2 regions of the Sphingomonas sp. S6 genome follow, and region 1 is predicted to be linked to the other one. Evidence: predicted binding sites of a transcription regulator. Region 1 holds the regulator's gene; the other holds the start of a gene.
The links. Region 1 encodes LexA, which represses DNA repair genes until DNA is damaged. Its sites were predicted from a motif close to GTTCCNCNCTTGTTCT; they were not measured.
Positions count from the first base shown of each region.

Region 1 (5,602 bases):
TTCGGTGGCAAGGTGGAGCGCGGCGGGCTGATGCACGGCAAGACCTCTGCGGTCGAACATGACGGCACCGGCCTGTTCGAAGGGCTGCCCTCGCCCTTCATGGCGACACGCTATCACAGCCTGATCGTCAACGACGTGGCCTCGCCCCTGGTCGTCAACGCGCGCACCCAGGATGGCATCGTCATGGGCTTCCGCCACGAACGCCTGCCGATCCATGGCGTGCAATTCCACCCGGAAAGCATCGCGACCGAACACGGCCATGCCATGCTCGCCAACTTTCTGACGATCGCCGGCATTCCGGTGCGCGAGCGCCCGTGACCAGCGTCGTCTTGCTTCCCGATCCATCCTCGCCACTGTCGCGCGAAAGCGCGGCGCAGGCGTTTGCGGATATCCTCGATGCCCGCGTCTCGGCAGAGGCAATCGGCGACTTCCTGCTGGCTCTGTCCGATCGCGGCGAAACCAGCATCGAAATCGCCGAGGCCGCCCGCGCGCTGCGGGCCCGCCTGATCCCGATCGCCGCACCCGACGGCGCGATCGACGTCTGCGGCACGGGCGGCGACGGGCATCATACGCTCAACGTCTCGACCGCGGTCGCGCTGGTCGTCGCGGCTTGCGGCGTGCCGGTCGCCAAGCACGGCAACCGTGCCGCCTCCTCGAAAGCCGGTGCTGCCGACACGTTGGAGGCGCTCGGCCTCGACATGGAGATCGCCGGCGCGACGGCGGAGGCGAGCCTCGCCGATATCGGCATCGCCTTCCTGTTCGCCGCCAACCACCATCCGGCGATGGCACGGATCACGCCGATCCGTCGCCGCATCGGCAAACGCACGATCTTCAACCTGATGGGGCCCCTCGCCAATCCGGCGCGCGTGTCGCACCAGCTGATCGGCATCGCCCGCCCCGATTACGCCGGTCTCTATGCCGAGGCGCTGGAACAGCTCGGCACCGCACGGGCCGCGGTGATTTCGGGCGAAGAGGGCCTCGACGAACTCTCCACCGCCGGCCCCAGCCTCGCGGTGAATGTCGGCAGCGCGGCGCTGCCATCGCGCATCACGCCGGAAGACGCCGGCCTGCCCCGCCACCCGCTCGCCGCCATCCGCGGCGGCGATCCGGCCTATAATGCCGCCGCGCTGCGCCGCCTGCTCGATGGAGAGGCGGGCGCCTATCGCGACGCCGTGCTGCTCAATGCGGCGGCGGCGCTTGTCGTCGCCGACCATGCACCCAATCTCACTGCGGGCGCACAGGCCGCCGCCGAAGCGCTCGACGCCGGCCGCGCCGCCGCGCTCCTCGACCGCTGGATCGCCTACCGATGACCATTCTGTCCCGCATTATCGAAACCAAGCGCGCAGAGGTTGCCGCGCGCAAGGCGACGATCAGCCTCGCCGATCTCGATGCGCGCATCGCCGCGGTGACGAAGCCGCGCGGTTTCCGCGCCGCGCTCGACGCGAAATCCGGCCATGCGCTTATCACCGAAATCAAGAAGGCCAGCCCATCCAAGGGGCTGATCCGCGCCGAGTTCGATCCGCCCGCCCATGCGCGCGCCTATCAGGCGGGTGGCGCGGCCTGCCTGTCGGTCCTCACCGACGAACAATGGTTCCAGGGCAGCGACGACTATCTGATTGCCGCCCGTGCCGCCTGCGACCTGCCCGTGATTCGCAAGGATTTCATGGTCGATCCCTGGCAGGCGACCGAAAGCCGCTCGATCGGCGCCGACGCCATCCTCATCATCGTCTCTGCGCTGGACGACAATCAGATGGCGGAAATCGAGGCCTCGGCGCTCGATTGCGGCATGGACGTGCTGGTCGAGGTGCATGACGAATCCGAACTGGAACGTGCGCTTCGCCTCAAGTCGCGGTTGATCGGCGTCAACAACCGCAATCTACACGATTTTTCGGTCAACTTCGCCCGCACGTACGAGCTGGTCGGCAAGGCGCCCAAGGGCTGCACCTTCGTCGCCGAAAGCGGCCTCGAAACCCGCGCCGACCTCGACGCGATGGCGCAGCACGGCGTGCGCTGCTTCCTGATCGGCGAGGCGCTGATGCGCGCCGACGACGTCGAGGCCGCGACGCGGGCACTGGTCGGGTGAGTCGCCTCACCCATCTCGACGCAGACGGCGCCGCGCATATGGTCGACGTCGGCGACAAAGCGGTGACGCAGCGTCGCGCGGTCGCGACCGGCCGCATCGCCATCGCCTCCGACGCCCTCGCCGCGATCCGCGACGGCGCCGCGAAGAAGGGCGACGTGCTCGCCGTTGCCCGCGTCGCCGGGATCATGGCGGCAAAGAAGACTGCGGACCTCATCCCGCTCTGCCACCCCTTGCCGCTGACCCGTGTCACGCTCGACCTGACGCTCGACGATGCCGGCATCACCGCCACCGCGCTGACTGCCACCGACGGCAAGACCGGCGTCGAGATGGAGGCGCTGACCGCCGTCTCGGTCGCGCTGCTCACCATCTACGACATGGCGAAGGCGATGGACCGCGCGATGACGATCTCCGACATCCGACTGCTCGAAAAGGCCGGCGGCGCCTCCGGCGACTGGCGCGCCTGACGCCATGGCGCTGCTGCCGATCGACGAAGCCCAGGCGCGCCTGTTCGCGCGCGCAGCGCCGGTCGAGACCGAAACCGTGCCGCTCGCCGCCGCCGCCGGCCGCTGGGCGGCGGACGACATCGCCGCCCGCCGCACCCAGCCCGCCAGTGATTTGTCGGCGATGGACGGCTATGCGATCCGCTTCGCCGACCTGCCCGGCCCGTGGACGCTGGTCGGCGAAAGCGCCGCCGGCCGGCCCTTTGCCGGCACCGTCGGCGCTGGCGAGACCGCGCGTATCTTCACCGGTGCCGCACTCCCCGACGGCGCCGACACGGTCATGATCCAGGAGGAGGTCGCGGCCTCCGGCACCACGATCCACCTGACCGGCGAAGGTCCAGCGACACTCGGCCGCAACACCCGCCGCCGCGGCCTCGACTTTCACGCCGGCGATCGCCTGATCGCGCGCGGCGAGCGGCTGACGCCCGCGCGCATCGCCGTCGCCGCGACGGGCGGCATCGGCACGATCGCGGTCCACCGCCGGGTGCGCATCGCCATCTGCGCCACGGGCGACGAATTGGTCGATCCGGGCACCGGCGGCGACCCGAGCGCGCTGCCCGAATCGAACCGGGCGATGCTGGCGGCCCTGCTCGCCGATCTGCCGGTCGAGCTGATCGACCTCGGCATCCTGCCCGATGACCTCGATCGCCTGCGCGAAGCCTTCGCCCGCGTCGACGCAGACCTGCTCGTCACCACCGGCGGCGCGTCGGTGGGCGACCACGACCTCGTGCGGCCGGCGCTGGAGGCGGCGAGCGGCGTCATCGATTTCTGGCGGATCGCGCTGCGGCCGGGCAAGCCGATGATGGCGGGACGGCGCGGCGCGATGCAGGTGCTCGGCTTGCCGGGCAATCCGGTATCCGCCTTCGTCACCGCCATACTCTTCGTCAAACCGTTGATCGCGCACCTTTCTGGTGCCGCGGACCCGCTGCCGCGCAGCACGATGGCGATCCTGGGCGAAGACCTGCCCGCCAATGGCGCGCGCACCGATTATCTGCGCGCGGAACTGCGCGACGGCCGCGCCTATGCCTCGACCATTCAGGACAGTTCGATGCTGCTGACGCTGGCGCGCTCACACTGCCTGATCGTGCGACCGATCGATGCCCCCGCGGCGCGCGCGGGCGACTCGGCGGAAATCCTCGTCATCGCTTGACGCCCCACGAATTGTTCCCTAGAAGTTCCGCGTCTGTTCTGACGGGGAAGGACCGCTTATGCTCACGCGCAAGCAGCACGAGCTTGTATGCTTCATCAACGACCGGCTCGAGGAGACGGGCATCTCGCCGTCGTTCGAGGAGATGAAGGACGCGCTCGACCTCAAGTCCAAGTCCGGCGTCCACCGCCTGATCAGCGCGCTGGAGGAGCGCAACTTCATCCGCCGCCTGCCCAACCGTGCTCGTGCGCTCGAAGTGCTGCGCATGCCGGAACGCTCCGAACGCAAGGCGCCCGAAACGCCCGCGCTCGCGGCGCCGCCGAGCGCTCCGGCCACGGGCAATGTGCGTCCCGCCCCCTCGCCAGCAAATGACGTCGTCGAAATCCCGCTGCACGGCCGGATCGCCGCCGGCGTGCCGATCGAGGCGTTCGAAGGCAGCTCGATGCTCGCCGTCCCCGCGGCGTTGCTCGGCACCGGCGAACATTATGCGCTCGAGGTCTCCGGCGATTCGATGGTCGAGGCCGGCATTCTCGACGGCGATTACGCGCTGATCCGCCGCACCGACATCGCCCGCGATGGCGAGATCGTCGTTGCGTTGATCGAGGACAGCGAGGCGACGCTCAAATATTTTCGTCGCGAAGGCGCGATGATCCGGCTCGATCCCGCCAACCGGGCCTATGAACCCCAGCGCTACGTCCCCTCGCACGTCCGCGTGCAGGGCAAGCTGTCGGGCATCCTTCGCCGCTACGACTGATGCAAGGCCGCCGCGGCGACGGGGCGTACGACCCTGTCGTTCGTGTGACTTTTGTGACTTTCAAACGGCCCCTTCGACGTCCCGTTGAGGGGGGCGTATCAGGATTTTAGATTCTTTGCCCGCAGGTTAGGACGGTAACGCCAGCCGTCTCTGGAGTTTGATCCATCGCCGTTGAACCAGGCGTCATCCCAGCGAAGGCTGGGATCTTCCGATGATAGCGGGCGACAGGAGCCGCAAGAGGCCCCATCTTTCGCTGGGGCGACGGCTCTGTGGAAATGGGTCAGGCTCTAAGGCGGTATGACATCAGGTTGATCAAGTGGCATCATCGCGAGCGGAGCGAAGCAAGGGGCGGCTCAGCGTTGGGCCCTCCTACTACAGAGCGGCATGCCCGTCGCGAGGGATCAGCGCGCCGGCATGGCGTGATCAGAACGGGATCGCCGGCGTGGTGCCCTCCGTCCTCGGCGGCGCCACCTTTGCCCCGACCAGCCACGGATGCCGATCCCCGGGGTGCATCACCGTGCGCACCCGCCCGCTCGCCAGGGTCAGCATGACGCCACCGGTCCGTCGCAACACTGGCGCATCAAGCCGCAGCCAGCGCGGCCGGCACGCACGCGGCAGGCGCCGGTCGCTCACCACCACATCCGCCGCCTGACAGGCTACAACCAGGTCCTTCCACGCAAGTTGGTAACCGCTGCGGGTCGCCAGCACCCGAAACCGGCGCCCCTGCCCGTCGATCGTCGCCACGCACGCATCGCGGCTGCACCGGGCCTCCGGCAGATCGTCGAGCAGCCATGGCTCGCCATCGGTCCCGCCATTTTCGGCGAGCATCGCCCGCGTATAGTCCCCGGCACGATCGCGCAGCAGCGCCAGCCGACCGCCCACCCGGATCGCCATATGTCGCCCGTCCCCCGTCACCAGTAGGTCGGGTGGCGGGGTCGACGCCGCCCAGACGGCGCCGACGACGATCGGCAGCACGCCGACCCAGCGCACCCGCGTATTCCACAGCGCCAGCCAGAGCCCACCGGCGATCATCGCCAGAAACGCCCCCATTGGCATCGACGGCACCGCCAGCGACGCGCCCGGCGCATCCGCCACGACATGCGCCAGCCACAGCAGCG
Region 1 is NZ_JBIEOE010000001.1:163,781-169,382, reverse strand. It holds gene ACGVWT_RS00850 (aminodeoxychorismate/anthranilate synthase component II) at 1-318, shown strand, start outside; gene trpD (anthranilate phosphoribosyltransferase) at 315-1,310, shown strand; gene trpC (indole-3-glycerol phosphate synthase TrpC) at 1,307-2,083, shown strand; gene moaC (cyclic pyranopterin monophosphate synthase MoaC) at 2,080-2,547, shown strand; gene ACGVWT_RS00830 (molybdopterin molybdotransferase MoeA) at 2,552-3,733, shown strand; gene lexA (transcriptional repressor LexA) at 3,792-4,484, shown strand; gene ACGVWT_RS00820 (ComEC/Rec2 family competence protein) at 4,908-5,602, opposite strand, start outside.

Region 2 (5,602 bases), on a different contig from region 1:
GTTTCAATCGACGGGCTGGTCGACGCGCATGAGTTGAGAAGGGTAGGGCGATACCAGTTCCTTCACGTCATCCCAGGCGCCGGTAAGCCAGCGACCGTAGTCGTCATCATGCAGGATGACAGGCATTGCTTTCGGATGGATGGGTGCGACGATCGCGTTTGGCTCCGTCGTCAGAAAACCGTAGGCGTTCCCGCGCTCCGTTGGTCGCCAGATACCGGCAAAAGCGAATAACGGTCTGCTGGGCACGTCGAACCAGTGCAGTGGCTTCTTCCCATCCTCGCCGGGCTTCAGCCCGTATTCCGAGAACGACGTGACGGGGACGAGGCAGCGACGCGCTGGCGTAGTCAACATCGAGCGCCAGAAGGTGGATTGCAGGTTCCGGACGTTCGTGACGTATTTCGTTAGCTTTACCCCCGGGTCCCGCTTGCTGGGGATCTGCGTTGGGACGCCCCATTCCATGCTTTCGAGACGACGATCGGTGCCATCTTGGACGACCACTGCGCCATAAAAGGGGGTCTTAGTCCCTGTGGGAAAGATGTCGCCGGTGGGGAACGTCTCATCGATCTCATAGGGTGCGCGGATGCCGAATGTCGCGGCAACCTCGGCCTGTTTCGCTGTCAGTCGATACCTATTGCACATCCGCGCCTCCTATGTCGGCCAGCGAGCTGGCCCGGCATGTCTGCGACGAACGGACTCGGTAGCTGCGGAAAACCTACTTGACCGCAAGCGGCCATTAACGGAACATAAAGGGAACGAGTAGAGTCTAGCCCTTATGTCCGCCGCCCTTAATTCCCTCGCGCCCAGCATAGCGCATCTGCGGACGATCGCCACTCCCGCGACCGACTACCGTGTCATGCCGTTCGGCGTCGGGGCTATCGACGCCCGTCTCGGGGCAGGGGGGTTACGCGCTGGCGCACTGCATGAGGCAGCGGCCCAAAGCGCAGCTTTAGTCGACGATGCCGCCACCACGCTTTTCCTGGCCGGCATTGCTGCGCGTGAGTCGCTCGGTACGGGTGCGCCGGTACTGTGGGCGAGCTGTAGGACAAACCTCTATGCGCCCGCGCTGGAGCAAGCGGGTCTGCCGTCAGCCAACGTCATCTTTGCGCAGCCGCGTGATGATGCGGCATTGCTGGCGGTCGTTGAAGACGCGGTGCGCGACGGCACGCCGTGCGCGATCGTCGCGGAGGCAAGCAAGGTCTCGATGGTGGCAACACGGCGTCTGCAACTCGTTGCTGCTGACGCCGATATTCCCGTTCTCCTGTTGCGCCGCCCTCGCGGCCTCAGCCAGGATGTTCTGGCTGAGCCATCGGCTGCGTGGACCCGCTGGCGGATCGGTGCAGCACCATCCGAGCGTCTCGACGTTGCGGGCGTTGGGCGCGCGCGCTGGGCTGTGGAGTGTGTTCGTCAGCGCGGCGGTGAGGGCTTTTCCATGATTGTGGAGGGCAGCGATGAGACGGGTCGTCTCGCTGTTCCTGCCGAGCTTGGCCGTGGAGCGGCTGAGACGGTTGGAACGGTCCGCTCCGCGGCAGCCTGAACGGCCTGTCCTCGAGCTGCCGGTAGACGACGACCCCGGTGCATGTTCGGTGCCGCGGGGCGGCGGGTGGCGCCCCGGCGCGCGCTGGGCGCGCGAGGGTATGCCGTCGCGTGGCGACGTAGAGGCGCAGATCGCCAGCCTGCCGGCGCACGCGCAGCCGCCCATGCGCGAGCTGGGTCGGCGTTCGGAGGCTGCCAGTCATCCGTACAAGGTTTCGACACCAGCGCCGCGCATCCCCGGGCCAGTTGCCGCGCCGCTAGATCAGGCGCCTTTGGCGCTGATCGGCAAGGTCGGGCGGCGTGAAGAGGTGGTAGCTGCCTGTGAGGGTGCGCGCGCGCTTGGCGTGCATCCGGGCATGGCAGCGACCCATGCGCGCGCGCTCGTGTCCGATCTCGACTTCCGGCCGGCGGAGCCGGAGGCGGATGCCGCCCTCCTGGATCGTCTTGCATTGTTCGCAGTGCGTCGCTGGTCGCCCATTGCCGCAGTCAGCCCCAGCGATGGCCTATGGATCGACGTTGCCGGATGCGCTCATCTGCATGGCGGCGAGGAGAAATTTTGCAAAAGGCTTCTGGCTTTCTGCCGACGCGCCGGCTTCACCGCGCGGATCGCAGTCGCCGATACCGCAGGTGCCGCGCACGCGCTCGCCCGGTTCGGCCGAGGCGAGCTGATCCGCGTTGAGCCCGGCGCTACGGCGAGTGCAATTGCGGCGCTGCCGGTCGTCGCGCTGCGCCTCGCCCCATCGGCGATCAGTGCCGCAAAGCGCTTTGGGTTCGAGACTGTTGCGGATCTGCTGCCGGTAGCGCGCGGACCGCTCGCGCGCCGGCTTGGCCTTCCGGCGATCACGCGCCTGGACCAGGCGCTTGGCGCGGTCGCCGAGCCGATCACCCCGCGCGAGGATGCCGAGGTCCCGATCGTCGAGCGTCGGCTGCTGGAGCCGATCGGCACGGCCGAGGCGATTGAGCAGGTGATGGGCGACCTGCTGACCGATCTTGCGGAGGTTCTGCAGGCGCGGGGACTAGGCGCGCGGGCACTCCGTCTAACCGGTTTGCGCGTCGACGGTACTGAGCAGGTGGTGGGCGTTGGCACGTCGCGCCCTACGCGCGAGGTATCGCACCTCCTCCGCCTTCTGAAGCTGAGGATCGAGCGGATCGACCCCGGCATGGGGCTTGAGCAATTCTGGCTCGTTGCCACACATACCGAGCCGCTTGATGCGGTCGACCTTGGCGCGGTCCTCGCTGGCGAGACGCTCGTGCGAGACCCGGCACGCTTGGTCGACGTCATCGCCGGCAGGATCGGCGGCTATGCCGTCTACCGGCTTGCGCCCGTCGAGAGCCATGTGCCGGAACGGGCCGTCACCCGCTCCGACCCGGTGGAAATGCCAGGATCATGGCCGGCTTGGAAGCGTCCGATCCGCCTGTTTCCGCAGCCAGAGCCATTGGCTCGCGTCATGGCACTGATGCCGGATCAGCCGCCACGTCGCTTCGAATGGCGAGGCACGATGTACAAGATCGTCGCCGGTGATGGTCCTGAGCGCGTTCACGGCGAGTGGTGGCGGCGCGACGCCGAGGTCTGGGCGGTCCGCGACTATTACCGTGTCGAGGATGAAGCTGGAGGGCGGTACTGGGTTTTCAGGCGGGGTGACGGGTTCGAGGACGAGACCGGAGACCTTTCCTGGTGGATGCACGGGGTCTTCGGATGACCCACTATGTCGAGCTGCAGGTGCTCACCCACTTCTCGCTCCTGCGCGGCGCGTCGTCACCGGAGGAGCTGTTCGCAGCCGCGGCGCTGCTCGGCTATCCGGCGATCGGCGTAAGCGACATCGGCACGGTGGGAGGTGTCGTGCGTGCGTGGGAAGCGCAGAAGGCGACTGGCGTCCGGTCGATCGCGGGCACCCGCGTCGATCTGTCGTGCGGCCGGCGCTTGTTGCTCTATCCGACTGACCGCCCTGCCTGGTCGAGGATCACGCGGCTGCTCACCGTCGGCAAGAAGCGGGCAGGCAAGGGCGGGTGCCTCCTCCACTGGCACGACCTGGAGCCGTGGTCCGAAGGTGTCGTTGCCATCCTGCTGCCGCACGAGGCGGACGAGGAGAACGTCGCCGCGCTGAAGGACCTGAAGGCTATCTACGGGCGTCGCGGCTATATGGCCCTGTTCCAGCGGCGCCGGCCGGGGGACGCGGTCCGCATCGATGCGCTGGCGCGACAGGCGGGCGGGGCAGGGGTCCGTGCCGTCGTGACCGGTGACGTGCTCTACCATGCGCCAGAGGCACGGCTGCTGCAGGACGTCGTGACTGCGGTGCGCGAGAAATGCACCGTCGATGAGCTCGGCTATCGCCGCGAGGTCAACGCGGACCGGGCGCTCAAATCGCCGGACGAGATGGTCCGGCGATTCCGCGCTTATCCGGACGCGCTTCAGGCGAGCGTCGATATCGCCCGCATCTGCACCTTCGACCTTGGCGAGTTGGCCTATCAATACCCGCATGAGCGCCTCATTGAGGGGTTGTCAGCGCAGGAGGCCTTGGAGAAGCTGGCGACCGAAGCGGTCGAGCGCATGTTCGATGGCGAGGTGCCGGAGGCGTACACCAACCAGATCGCGCATGAGATGCGGCTGATCGGCGAACTCGGCTACGCACCCTATTTCTTGACCGTGTACGCGATCGTGCGCGAAGCGCGGAGGCGGGGGATCCTTTGCCAGGGCCGAGGCTCCGCAGCCAATTCCTGCGTGTGCTTCGTGCTCGGTGTGACCTCGATCGATCCGATCAAGCACGAGTTGCTCTTCGAGCGCTTCGTGTCGGGCGAGCGGCGCGAGCCGCCCGACATCGACGTCGACTTCGAGCATGAGCGGCGTGAGGAGATCATCCAGTGGATCTACGAGACCTACGGGCGGACCCGCGCTGCGCTGACGGCGGTCGTGACACGCTATCGTGCACGCGGCGCGGTGCGCGACGTCGGCAAGGCCCTTGGCCTGCCTGAGGACCTGACGTCCTCACTGGCCGGGCTGGTCTGGGGATGGTCTGCCGAAGGCGTCGGCGAGAAACAGGTCGAGGAGCTCAACCTCGACATCGCCGATCGCCGGCTGCGTCTCACGCTCGACCTCGCGCGCAAGCTGATCGGTGTGCCGCGCCATATGTCGCAGCACCCCGGCGGCTTTGTGCTGACCCATGACCGTCTCGATGATCTCGTTCCGATCGAGCCGGCCGCGATGGAGGATCGGCAGATCATCGAATGGGACAAGGACGACATCGATAGTCTCAAGTTCATGAAGGTCGATGTCCTGGGCCTGGGGATGCTCGGCTGTATGAACCGCGCCTTCAACATGTTGGAGGCCGACAAGGGTCTGCACGTCGAGCTGAAGGACCTGCAGGACGACGATCCTGATGTGTACGCCATGATCCAGAAGGCGGACACGCTGGGCACCTTCCAGATCGAGAGCCGCGCCCAAATGAGCATGTTGCCGCGCATGAAGCCGCGGCGCTTCTACGATCTTGTCATCCAGGTCGCGATCGTGCGCCCCGGCCCGATCCAGGGCGACATGGTGCATCCCTATCTTCGCCGGCGCGAAGGTTTGGAGAAGCCGGAATATCCGCGTCCGGAGCTGCGCGCGGTGCTCGAGAAGACGCTCGGCGTGCCGCTCTTTCAGGAGCAGGCGATGAAGGTCGCGATTGTCGGCGCGGGGTTCACGCCGACCGAGGCGGACCAGCTTCGCCGGGCCATGGCGACCTTCAAGTTCACCGGTGGGGTCAGCCACTTCAGCGAAAAGCTGATCGAGGGCATGGTCGAGCGCGGTTATCCGCGTGAGTTTGCCGAGCGCACCTTCCGTCAGCTCGAGGGCTTCGGCTCCTACGGCTTCCCGGAGAGCCATGCGGCGAGCTTCGCGAAGATCTCCTATGCTTCGTCGTGGATGAAGCACCATCATCCCGACGTGTTCTGCGCCGCGCTCATGAATGCGCAGCCGATGGGATTTTACGCCCCCGCCCAGATCGTGCGAGACGCGCGCGAACACGGCGTCGAGGTGCGACCGCCCTGCGTCAACGCGAGCCGGTGGGATTGTACGCTGGAGCGGACCGGTGGG
Region 2 is NZ_JBIEOE010000013.1:27,145-32,746, reverse strand. It holds gene ACGVWT_RS15620 (SOS response-associated peptidase) at 4-639, opposite strand; gene ACGVWT_RS15615 (ImuA family protein) at 773-1,534, shown strand; gene ACGVWT_RS15610 (DNA polymerase Y family protein) at 1,635-3,233, shown strand; gene ACGVWT_RS15605 (error-prone DNA polymerase) at 3,230-5,602, shown strand, end outside.
Region 2: a site for LexA is predicted at 739-754, ahead of ACGVWT_RS15615 (ImuA family protein). Genes of this name have one in related genera too.